DNA from 2 places in the Thiomonas intermedia genome. Region 1 is predicted to be linked to the other one. Evidence: riboswitches for the same ligand, from Rfam matches in the RefSeq annotation. Region 1 holds a riboswitch; the other holds the start of a gene.
The links. Region 1 has a riboswitch for thiamine pyrophosphate ahead of thiC (phosphomethylpyrimidine synthase ThiC). Riboswitches for the same ligand answer to the same signal wherever they lie in the genome.
Positions count from the first base shown of each region.

Region 2: another riboswitch for thiamine pyrophosphate. It lies ahead of BVH73_RS11495 (purine-cytosine permease family protein); the one in region 1 lies ahead of thiC (phosphomethylpyrimidine synthase ThiC).

Region 1 covers NZ_CP020046.1:3,064,555-3,070,209, forward strand. The annotation lists gene BVH73_RS14310 (LysR family transcriptional regulator) at 1-383, opposite strand, end outside; gene BVH73_RS14315 (pirin family protein) at 502-1,368, shown strand; gene BVH73_RS14320 (NADPH-dependent FMN reductase) at 1,444-2,037, shown strand; TPP riboswitch at 2,094-2,215, shown strand; gene thiC (phosphomethylpyrimidine synthase ThiC) at 2,251-4,179, shown strand; gene thiO (glycine oxidase ThiO) at 4,182-5,297, shown strand; gene thiS (sulfur carrier protein ThiS) at 5,294-5,524, shown strand; gene BVH73_RS14340 (thiazole synthase) at 5,556-5,655, shown strand, end outside.
Region 2 covers NZ_CP020046.1:2,445,355-2,451,009, forward strand. The annotation lists gene BVH73_RS11480 (ATP-binding cassette domain-containing protein) at 1-1,261, shown strand, start outside; gene BVH73_RS11485 (PGDYG domain-containing protein) at 1,251-1,742, shown strand; gene BVH73_RS11490 (signal peptide prediction) at 1,706-2,200, opposite strand; TPP riboswitch at 2,236-2,339, shown strand; gene BVH73_RS11495 (purine-cytosine permease family protein) at 2,395-3,681, shown strand; gene thiD (bifunctional hydroxymethylpyrimidine kinase/phosphomethylpyrimidine kinase) at 3,691-4,551, opposite strand; gene thiE (thiamine phosphate synthase) at 4,538-5,212, opposite strand; gene thiM (hydroxyethylthiazole kinase) at 5,216-5,655, opposite strand, start outside.

The DNA.
Region 1 (5,655 bases):
GTGGCGTCGAGCTGCAATTGCACCTGCGGGTAGCGCACCAGGAAGGCCGCCACCATGGCGCCGACCTGCGCATCGAGCAGGGCCACCGGGCAGGTCATGCGCACCGCGCCACAGGGCTCGGCGTGGGTGCGCGCGATGGCTTCGTCGGCGGCTTCCGCCTCGACGAGCATGGCCTTGCAATGGGTGTAATAGGTCTGGCCGAGTTCGGTGACGGCAAAGCTGCGGGTGGAACGCTGGATCAGCCGGGCCCCGAGTTGGGCCTCAAGCCGGGCGATCCGGCGACTCAGCGTCGATTTCGGCAGACCCAGCGCACGCCCGGCCGGCGCGAACCCGCCTTGCTCGACCACCTGCACGAAGTAATACAGATCGTTCAAATCACGCATGGGGCAATTGTTCCACCAATAGAACGATGAAGGCAATTTTTGTGACTACCGGAGACATTGTTCCATCCCTATGCTTGCGTCATCACGGGGCAGGGCCCCGGATTCCAGGAGAAACAGGGTGAAAACGCTTCAAGGCATTTACAGCAACCCGCGCCAACATTGGGTTGGCGACGGCTTTCCCGTGCGTTCGCTGTTCAGCTACAGCAGCCATGGCGTGCAACTCAGTCCCTTTCTGCTGCTCGACTACGCCGGCCCTGCGCAGTTCGCGCCCGGCACGCAGCCGCGCGGCGTGGGCGAGCACCCGCACCGGGGCTTCGAGACCGTGACCATCGTCTATCAGGGCGAGGTGGACCATCGCGACTCGACCGGGGCCGGTGGCCACATCGGCCCGGGCGACGTGCAGTGGATGACCGCTGCCGCAGGCATCCTGCATGACGAGTTTCACTCCCAGGCGTTCACCGAGCGAGGCGGCACGCTGGAGATGGTGCAGCTCTGGGTCAACCTGCCGGCCAGGGACAAGCTGTCGCAGCCGGGCTATCAGACCCTGCTCAGCCGCGACATCCCCGACGTGGCCTTGCCCGAATCGGCCGGGCGGGTGCGCGTCATCGCCGGGGCCTATGACGGGCACCGCGGTCCGGCGCGGACCTTCACGCCGATGGACGTGTGGGACGTGCGGCTCAACGCCGGCGCGCAGACCCGCTTCGACATTGCCGCCGGGCGCACGCTGGCGCTGGTGGTGCTGCATGGCGCGGTGAAGGTGAACGGTGACGCGGTGGTGCGTGCGGCGCAGTTCGGGCTGCTCAGCCGTGAAGGCGAAGGCGTGCTGGTTGAGGCGCAGGACGATGCCACGGTGCTGCTGCTCAGCGGCGAGCCGATCGACGAGCCCATCGTCGGCTACGGGCCGTTCGTGATGAACACCCAGGCCGAGATCCATCAGGCCATGCAGGACTTCAACAGCGGCCGTTTCGGTCAGATCGCGGCGTAAGCGCCCTGGCACGACGCGCGGCCCTGGAGGGATTCCAGGGGCCGCGCCCAATCGGTCAACAAAACGGTGACGAGCATGGACACATTGCGACTTCTCATTCTTCCCGGCAGCGCGCGTACCGGCGCGCTCAGCGGCCGACTGGCGGCCTTTGCGGCGCGGGCGGCCGGGCAACAGGGTTTGCAGGCCCGCGTGTTCGATTTGCGCGCGCTGGATCTGCCGCTCTACGACGGCGATCTGGAGGCGGCGCATGGCGTGCCCGTCGGCGCACTGGCCTTGCAGGCCGCGCTGCTCGAAAGCGACGCCGTGCTGCTGGTCACGCCGGAATACAACGGCTTTCCGACCCCGCTGGTGATCAACGCCTTCGACTGGCTTTCGCGCATTCCGGCCTCCGAGCAGCATCCGGCCGGGCTGGCGGCCACGGCCAACAAGCCGGTGGCCCTGCTGTCGACCTCGCCCGGACCGTTGGGCGGTCTGCGGGCGATGAACACGCTGCGGCAATATCTGCAGATGGCCTTTGCCATGCTGGTCGTGCCCCAGCAATACGCCCTGGGCCGGGCGCACGAGGCCTTCGACGAGCAGGGCGCGCTGGCCGACGTGCGTGCGGCGCAAAGCGTGCAGGGCGTGCTCGACGCCCTGAGCAACCTGGCTCGCGCCCTGCGCCAGGTGTGAGCGCCGCTGCGTCCCCTGAGCGGCCATGGCGATGCAGGCAGCGCCTATACTGCGCGCCGAGCTTGTCGGAGCGCCGGGTGCAATTCCCGGCTGAGACTGCGTAACGCAGAATCCGCTGAACCTGATCGGGCTAGGGGGGAGACCTCCAACCCGCGTAGGAAACCAGGCGCCGGTGCTACGGCAGGCATTCATCCATCCATCTTCGGAGGAGCCATGTCTGCACTGCCCGAGTCCCGCCAGAAGGTCGACGCTGCCGCGTTGGCCGAGCGCATCACCCGCACTCCTTTCGCCGCCTCCCGCAAAATTTATTTGCCGGGTAGCCGTCCTGATCTTCGCGTGCCGCTGCGCGAAGTGGCGCTGGCCGACACGCCGGCCGTCTTCGGGGTGGAGAAGAATGCGCCCTTTGCCGTCTACGACACCTCCGGCCCCTACACCGACCCGCAGGCCGACATCGACCTGGCCCGCGGCCTGGCGCCGCTGCGCGCGGCGTGGATTGCCGAGCGCGGTGACACCGAGCGCCTCGCCGCTTTCAGCTCCGAGACCACGCGCCGCCACAATGCCGACGCCGCGCTCGACGCGGTGCGTTTTCCGCAACTGCCGCTGCCGCGCCGCGCGAAGGCCGGCGCCAACGTGACGCAGATGCATTACGCGCGCCGCGGCATCGTCACGCCCGAGATGGAGTTCATCGCCATCCGCGAGAACCAGCGCCTCGATGCGCTCGCCGATGCCGCGCTGCTCAAGCAGCACCCGGGCCAGCGCTTCGGCGCGGGTATTCCGGCGCGCATCACGCCCGAGTTCGTGCGCGACGAAGTGGCGCGCGGCCGCGCCATCATCCCCAACAACATCAACCACCCGGAAAGCGAACCGATGATCATCGGCCGCAACTTCCTGGTGAAGATCAACGCCAATATCGGCAACTCGGCCGTCACCAGTTCCATCGCCGAGGAAGTGGAGAAGATGGTCTGGGCCATCCGCTGGGGCGCCGACACGGTGATGGATCTGTCCACCGGCAAACACATCCACGAAACCCGCGAATGGATTCTGCGCAACTCGCCGGTGCCCATCGGCACGGTGCCGATCTATCAGGCGCTGGAAAAAGTCGGCGGCGTGGCGGAAGATCTCACCTGGGCGCTGTTCCGCGACACCCTCATCGAGCAGGCCGAGCAAGGCGTGGACTACTTCACCATCCACGCCGGGGTGCGTCTGCCGTTCATTCCGATGAGCGCGAAGCGCGTCACCGGCATCGTCTCGCGCGGTGGTTCGATCATGGCCAAGTGGTGCCTGGCGCATCACCGCGAGAGCTTTCTCTACGAACACTTCGAGGACATCTGCGACATCATGAAGGCCTACGACGTGGCCTTCAGCCTGGGCGACGGCCTGCGCCCCGGCAGCATTGCCGACGCCAACGACGAAGCCCAGTTCGCCGAACTCGATACGCTGGGTGAGCTCACGCAGATCGCGTGGAAGCACGACGTGCAGACCATGATCGAAGGCCCCGGTCACGTGCCCATGCAGCTCATCAAGGAAAACATGGACCGGCAGCTGGAGAAGTGCGGCGAGGCCCCGTTCTACACCCTCGGCCCGCTGACCACCGACATCGCACCGGGTTACGACCACATCACCAGCGCCATCGGCGCGGCGATGATCGGCTGGTACGGCACGGCGATGCTCTGCTACGTCACGCCGAAGGAACACCTCGGCCTGCCCGACAAGCAGGACGTGCGCGACGGCATCGTCACCTACAAGATCGCCGCCCACGCGGCCGATCTGGCCAAGGGCCACCCCGGCGCGCAGGCGCGCGACAACGCTTTGAGCAAAGCGCGCTTCGAGTTCCGCTGGGACGACCAGTTCAACCTCGGCCTCGACCCGGAGAAAGCCAAGGAATTCCACGACGAAACCCTGCCGAAAGAGGCGTTCAAGACCGCGCATTTCTGCTCGATGTGCGGGCCCAAGTTCTGCTCGATGAAAATCACCCAGGAAGTGCGCGAGTACGCCGCGGCCAAGGGCGTGGACGCTGGGCGTGCTGCCTCGGTGGGCATGGCGGAGATGTCGGCCGAGTTTCGCGCGGGCGGGGGCGAGGTGTATGTGCACGCGCCCCTGCCGGGCACCCGTGCGAGCGCCGTCATCGATCCCGCGGTCTGAGCATGGCGAACCCGACTTCGGCCAGGGTGGCTGTTGCCGGAGCAGGCCTTGCGGGGCGGCTGCTGGCGTGGCGGCTGCTCGGCGCGGGGGTGTCGGTCACGCTCGTCGACGCGCGGGCGCGCACCGATAGCGATCACGCGGCCGGTGTGGCCGCGGCCATGCTGGCGCCTTATGCCGAGCTGGTGGTCAGCGACGCCCATCTGTTCGCGCTGGGCGAACAAGCGCTGGCCCTCTGGCCGCAGTGGCTGGCCGAGCTTCGGGCGCAGACCGGCAAGACGGTGGATTTCCGCCACGAAGGCTCGCTGGTGGTGGCCCATGCGCCCGACCATGCCGGGCTCGCGCACTATGCCGATCTGATCCGCTACCGCCTGCCCGCCGGTGATCGGCGCGAGGCGGTGCGGTCGCTGGATCGCGCGGGTATCGCCGAGTTGGAACCGTCGATGGCAGGGCGTTTCGAACGCGGCCTGTGGTTGCCGCAGGAGGGCCAGCTCGACAACGGACAGCTGCTCGACGCGCTGGAGGACGCCATTCTGCAAGGCATGGCGCGGGTCGGAGGGCAGTGGCTGGAGCGCACGACCGTGGATCGCGTGGAGGCGCAAACCATCCACACCCGCAACGGCGCGGTGCTAGGGGCCGATGCGGTGGTGGACTGTCGTGGCGTGTACGCCGACTGGCCGGGCCTGCGGGGGGTGCGCGGCGAAGTGCTCACCGTGTCGTGTCCCGAGGTGACGCTGCGCCGCCCGGTGCGGCTGATCCATCCGCGCTACATGCTCTACATCGTGCCGCGCAGCGGCGGCCGCTTTGTCATCGGCGCCACCGAACTGGAGTCGCAGGACACCGGGCCGATCACGGTGCGCTCGATGCTCGAACTCGCCAGCGCGCTCTACAGCGTGCATCCGGCCTTCGGTGAAGGACACATCGTGCGCGCGGCGACCAGTCTGCGTCCGGCCACCGACGACCATCAACCGGTGTGGGCGCAGCGCGACGGCGTGTGGCACCTCAATGGCCTTTACCGCCATGGATTTCTCGTCGCGCCGGCCATGGTGCAACAGGCCGAGCGCACCTTGCTGAACTTGCTGGCCACCGAGCCCGCGCACGATGTGGAGATGAGGCGATGAATACACCCACCGAACCCCTGGCCGGCCTGAGGCTGCACCTCAATGGCGAGGCGCTGGCCACGCACTGCGCCACACTGGCCGAGCTGCTCGCCGAGCGCGGTTACGACACGACCCGCGCCATGGCCTGCGCCGTGAACCAGCAGTTCGTGCCGCGCACCGGCTGGGCGGGTCTGCCGCTGAATGCGGGGGATCGGATCGAGGTCGTCTGTCCTGTGGTGGGAGGGTGACATGATTTTGAACGATCCGGCGCGATCCGCCATGAGCGCAGCAACGCCGGGCTCGGCCTTGCTGACTCAGCCCGATCTCTTGCAGGTGGGCGGTGTCGGCCTGAACAGCCGTCTCTTTCTGGGCACGGCGC
Region 2 (5,655 bases), 620 kb from region 1:
CGGCACCTTGCGCAGCTATCCGGGCAATTTCGCGGCCTACGAGGCGCGCAAGGAGCAGGAGCTGGCCGACGAGGCCGTGATGAATGCGCGCGCCGACAAGCTTCTGGCGCAGGAAGAGGTCTGGATCCGCAAGGGCGTGGAGGCGAGGCGCACCCGAAGCGTCAGCCGCATCAACCGGCTGGAGGCGCTGCGCAGCCAGCGCGCGGCCCGGCGTGACTCGCTCGGGCGAGTCAAGCTCGACGTGGACGGCGGGCAGTCCAGCGGCAAGATCGTGGCCGAGTTGCAGCACGTCGACAAGGCCTACGGCGAGCGGGTGATCGTGCGCGATTTCTCCGCCACCCTTCTGCGGGGCGACAAGGTGGGCCTCATCGGCCCCAATGGCGCGGGCAAGACCACCCTGCTCAAACTCATTCTGGGCGAGGTCGCGCCGGACGGCGGCACCGTGCGCCAGGGCACGCGGCTGCAGGTGGCGTATTTCGACCAGATGCGCGCCGTGCTCAACCCCGACGCCACCCTGGCCGACACCATCAGCCCGGGCAGCGAATGGGTGGAGGTGGCCGGGCAGCGTAAGCATGTGATGAGTTATCTGGGCGATTTTCTGTTTTCGCCGGCGCGGGCCAACTCGCCGGTCAAGTCGCTCTCCGGCGGCGAGCGCAATCGACTGTTGCTCGCTCGCCTGTTCGCCCGCCCGGCCAATGTGCTGGTGCTCGACGAGCCGACCAATGATCTCGACATCGACACGCTCGAACTGCTGGAGCAGTTGCTGCAGGATTTTCCCGGCACCGTCTTCCTGGTCAGCCACGACCGGCGTTTTCTCGACAACGTGGTGACCAGCACCCTTGTGTGCGAAGGCACGCCGGACGATCCGGGCCGCTGGCGCGAGTACGAGGGCGGCGTGACCGACTGGCTCACCCAGTCCCAGCGCGCCCGCGCCTTGCAGGCGCAGTTGACCAAGTCGGCGGCCGGCGCCTCGGACAAGCGCGGCGCGGCGCAGACCAAACCCACGCCGACCGAGCCCGCCATCCCCGCGGCACCGGCCAGACGCAAGCTCAGCTACAAGGAGCAGCGCGAACTGCAGGAACTGCCCGGCCGCATCGCCGCGCTGGAGGCCGAGCAGAAATCGCTCTCCGATCAGTTGGCCGACCCGGCCAGCTATACCTCGGCCACCGGGCGTATCAGCGAAATGCAGGAGCGCTACGCCCAGATCGACGAGGAACTGCTCCACGCCCTGGAGCGCTGGGAGGTGCTCGATGGCAAGTGATGAGATCCGCGCGTCTGCGGAAGATGCGCAGCCGCCCCTGCTGCGCGATGTGGATCTGCGGAGCGACCCTCAGGCGGCCAGCTACATCAAGCACGAGACCGTGCAGGTGCAGTTCGCCACGAAGGCGGGTGAACTGAGCAGCCGCGAAGGGCCGAACCGCTACGCCGCGGGCGACGCCATTCTCACCGGCGCCACCGGCGACCGCTGGAGCGTGTCGCGTGCCCGCTTCGAGGCGCGCTACCAGACGCTCGGAGACGCCGCGATGGGGCAGGACGGGCCCTACGTCAACCAGCCCATTCCGGTGCTGGCGCGGCGTATGACGCATCCGTTCCGCATGGCGCGCAGCGCGGGCGGCGACCTGCTGCACGGCAAGTCAGGCGATTGGCTGCTGCAATACGCGCCGGGCGACTACGGCGTGGTCGAGCAGGGGCGGTTTGCGCAGGTCTACCGTCCGGAGCCGAAGGGGCCCCCCTTGGCGTAGGCCTCGCGTTCGAAGCGATTGGCCAGGTAGGCATCGCGCCCGTGCCAGGCCTGCCACAGACTTTCCAGCAGATAGGCCGGGCCGAAGAACGGGCCCCAGCGTTCGTATTGCCGCACATGCACCCGCTCATGCGCTCGCAGCCTTTGCAGGGCGGCGGTGTCCACCGCGAGGATGACATGGCCCAGGGTCAGCGCGACCAGGCGATGGCGATTGGGCAGACGCAGCATCCAGCGTCCCAGCCTTCCGCCGGTGCATTCCAGGGTGTGATCGCGGCGACGCAGACGGGCGCCGAAAGCACAGGCCGGCGCGGCAACAAGAAGCCCCAGCAGCGAATAGGGGGCAGCCCAGAGCAGGCGTGCGGCAAGGTTCAGGGGGCGGGGGCGCATGGGCGAACACAGATCGGGCAGGACAGCATAGCCGTGCTCCGGCGCCGCCGTGAGGCGGCTCGGGGGCGTCATGCTGCCTACAATCCGCAAAGCGCCTCAATCCTGCGGTGCCACGCTAGGGGTGCGGGCTGTGCGTTTGCAGCATCGCTGAGAGAGTCCCTTCGAACCTGATTGAGGTCATCCTCGCGCAGGGAAGCATGGACGGCGGGTGCCCATCGGGCGCCGCGCCTTGCCGGGTTTCTGCGCGAGCACGCAGGAATCCTGTCATGGCAGTTCATACCCCTTCGGCCGACGCGGCCCATGCTTCCCACACCTCCGTGCCCGCCCAGGAGCGGGTTTTCAGCTTTGGCGACTCGCTGGCGCTCTGGTTCAGCCTGGGGGTGGGGCTGCTGGTCATGCAGGTGGGTGCCTATCTGCGTCCGGGGCTGAGTCTGCCGCAGGCGGCGGGGGCGATCGCGTTGGGTTCCTTGCTGGGGGCAGGGCTGCTGGCCTGGGTGGCGGGCATCGGCAGTCGGCACGGCCTGTCGAGTTCGGCCCTGATCGGTCGCACCCTGGGGCAGCGTTTTGCCATGCTGCCCGTGGCGCTCAATGTCGTGCAACTGCTGGGCTGGACGGCGTTCGAACTCGTGGTCATGCGCGACGGTACCCGCACCATCGTCGATCAGGTGTTCGGTGTACGCGGCACCTGGGTGCCCGTGGCGGCCACGCTGGCCTGGGGCGGGTTGCTGCTGGTGCTGGCCAGTGGGCGGATGATCGGTCTGGTGCGGCGTTTCGTCAGCCGCGCAGCCATGCCGCTGATCATCGCCTCCCTGATGTGGCTGACCTACCAGTTCGGGCTGAAGGCCTGGCACCTGGGCTTTGACGCGCTGTGGGCACGTCCGGGCGACGGCTCGATGAGCCTGCTCGCGGCAGTGGATCTCGTCGTGGCGATGCCCGTGTCGTGGCTGCCGCTGGTGGCCGACTACGCCCGCTACGGCCGGCACGCCGGGGCGACGGCGCGCGGCACCTGGATCGGCTATGCCGCGGCGAACATCTGGTGTTACGCGCTGGGCGTGCTGGTCATCAGCGTCTCGCCGGGCGAGATCGACATGCTCAGCACCCTGCTGCTGGCCCAGGGCGGGCTGATTGCGCTCGGTTTTATTCTGGTGGACGAGGTGGACAACGCCTACGGCGACGTGCATTCGGGCGCGGTATCGACCAACTTTCTCCGCGCGAACTGGACCATCCGCCGCACCGGCATGACGCTGGTGGTCCTGGCCACCGCGGCCGCGCTGGCGCTGCCCATGCATGCGCTGGAGCCCTTCCTGCTCACCCTGAGCTCGGTGTTCGTGCCCTTGTTCGGCGTGGTGATCGCGCAGCTCGCGCCGGGCCTGCCGCCCAAGGGCGACTGGCGCTGGGGGCCGATGGCGGTCTGGCTGCTGGGCATCGGGATCTTTCAGTTGGGCACCGTGTGGTGGCCGAATGAGGGTTCGGCCCTGCCCAGCCTGGCCTTTACGCTCGCGGCAGCGGGCGTGCTGCGCTGGCGCGAAGCGCAGCTGCAGAAAAGCTGCTGACAGGGTTTTCTACAGCGGCTGACGCATCGTCGCCCGCGGGGCGTGGCCATGATCGAGCGGGCCGTGGCCATGGCCGAGCTGCATATCAGCTCCGGCCAGCAGCGCGCGGCGCACGAAGTCGCGGCCTTGCGCCACCGCCTCGACCAGCGGTGCGCCCAGCGCCAGATGGCAGGCAATGGCCGACGACAGGCTGCAGCCGGTGCCGTGGGTGTTGCGCGTGGGAATGCGCGGCGCCTCCCATCGCATCTTCTGGCCATCGGGCTGGAGCAGCAGGTCAATGAGCAGATTGCCGGGCAGATGCCCGCCCTTGAGCAGCACTGCGGGAGCCCCCAGCGCCTGCAGCATGTTCGCGGTGTCTTCCAGTCCGTCGATGCCGATGGCGTCCAGCCGGAGCAGCCAGGCCGCTTCGTCGAGGTTGGGCGTAATCAGCGTGGCGAGGGGAAAGAGTTCGTCCACCAGACGGTCCACGGTGGATTCGGTGATCAGTTTGTCGCCGCTGGTGGCGACCATCACCGGGTCGAGCACCACATGGGCGAAGCGGTGGCGGCGGATGGCATCGGCCACCACCCGCACCACGCCCACGTCGTGCAGCATGCCGATCTTCACCGCATCGACCCCGATGTCTTCGACCACCGCGTCGATTTGCTGCGCTAGCAATTCGGGCGGCAGCGCCTGGATGGCCCGCACGCCCAGCGTGTTCTGCGCCGTGATGGCGGTGATGGCCGTCATGCCATAGCAACCCAGCGCCGCCATGGTCTTGAGGTCGGCCTGGATGCCGGCGCCGCCCCCGCTATCGGAACCGGCGATGCTGAGCACGCGGGCGTAGCGCGCAACGGGGAGGATCTCGGGCGGAGTTTCAGTCGTGGTCATCGCGGCAGTGCAGGGCGTGTGGATCGGTGAACTGGCGCAGCGTGCGCGCGGCCTCGGCCGGGTCGGGTGCGGCGCAGAGGGCGCGCACCACGGCCAGCCCGTCGGCGCCAGCGGCCATGACTTGCGCGGCATTGCCCAGATCGATGCCGCCTATGGCGATCAGGGGCAGATCGGTGAGGGCGCGCAGCGTGCGCAGACCGTCGAGTCCGAGGGCGGGGGCGGTGTCATGCTTGCTCGGCGTGGCGAACACGGGGCTGATGCCCAGATAGTCCACCGACTGGCCAGGTGCCCCGCGCACCTGATCGGCGCTTTCCACCGACAGACCGATCAGCGCGTGCGGCATCAGCCGACGTACGTCTTGCGGGAGCATATCGCTCTGGCCGACATGGACGCCGTCGGCGCCCGCGGCCAGCGCCACGTCGACCCGGTCATTGACGATCAAGGGCACGCCCAGCGGTGCAAGCAGGGCCTTGAGCGCGCGGGCACGCTCGATGAAAGGCCGCGTGTCGAGGTGCTTCTCGCGCAGTTGCACGCAGGTCGCCCCACCCCGCACGGCCTCGGCCACGACGGCCTCCACCCCGCGCGGGCCGCAGAGCGCGGCGTCGGTGACGAGATGCAGCCGAAGCACGGCCAGGGGCCAGCGGCGCCTGGGCTCGGTCATCGCTCAGTCACCGGTTTGCAGGCGCAGCCTGGCGCGGAAGGTTTCGGCGTCCAGGAGTTGCAGACCGTCGAGCAGGGCGATCTGCAATTGGCCGACGCCACGACCATCCGCCCTGACCTGTTCGACGGCGACTTCGCCAACCACGCCCAGATAGGCCATGGCGGCGGTCGTGGCATGAAAGGCGTCGGGCTGCACCGCGCCGAAGGCGCCGATCAGGGCGCTGGCCGAGCAGCCCACGCCCGTGACGCGTGTCATCCACGCGTGCCCGTTGGACAGACGCGCATGGCGACCGTCCGGCGCGAGCACATGGTCGGTCGCGCCACTCACGCAGACCACCGCGCCCAGGCGAGCCGCCAGGGCGCAGGCCGCCTGCACGGCATCGTCCGACGCGGCCGAGCTGTCCACCCCGCGGGTGGCGGCCGCCACGCCGGCCACGCTCAGAA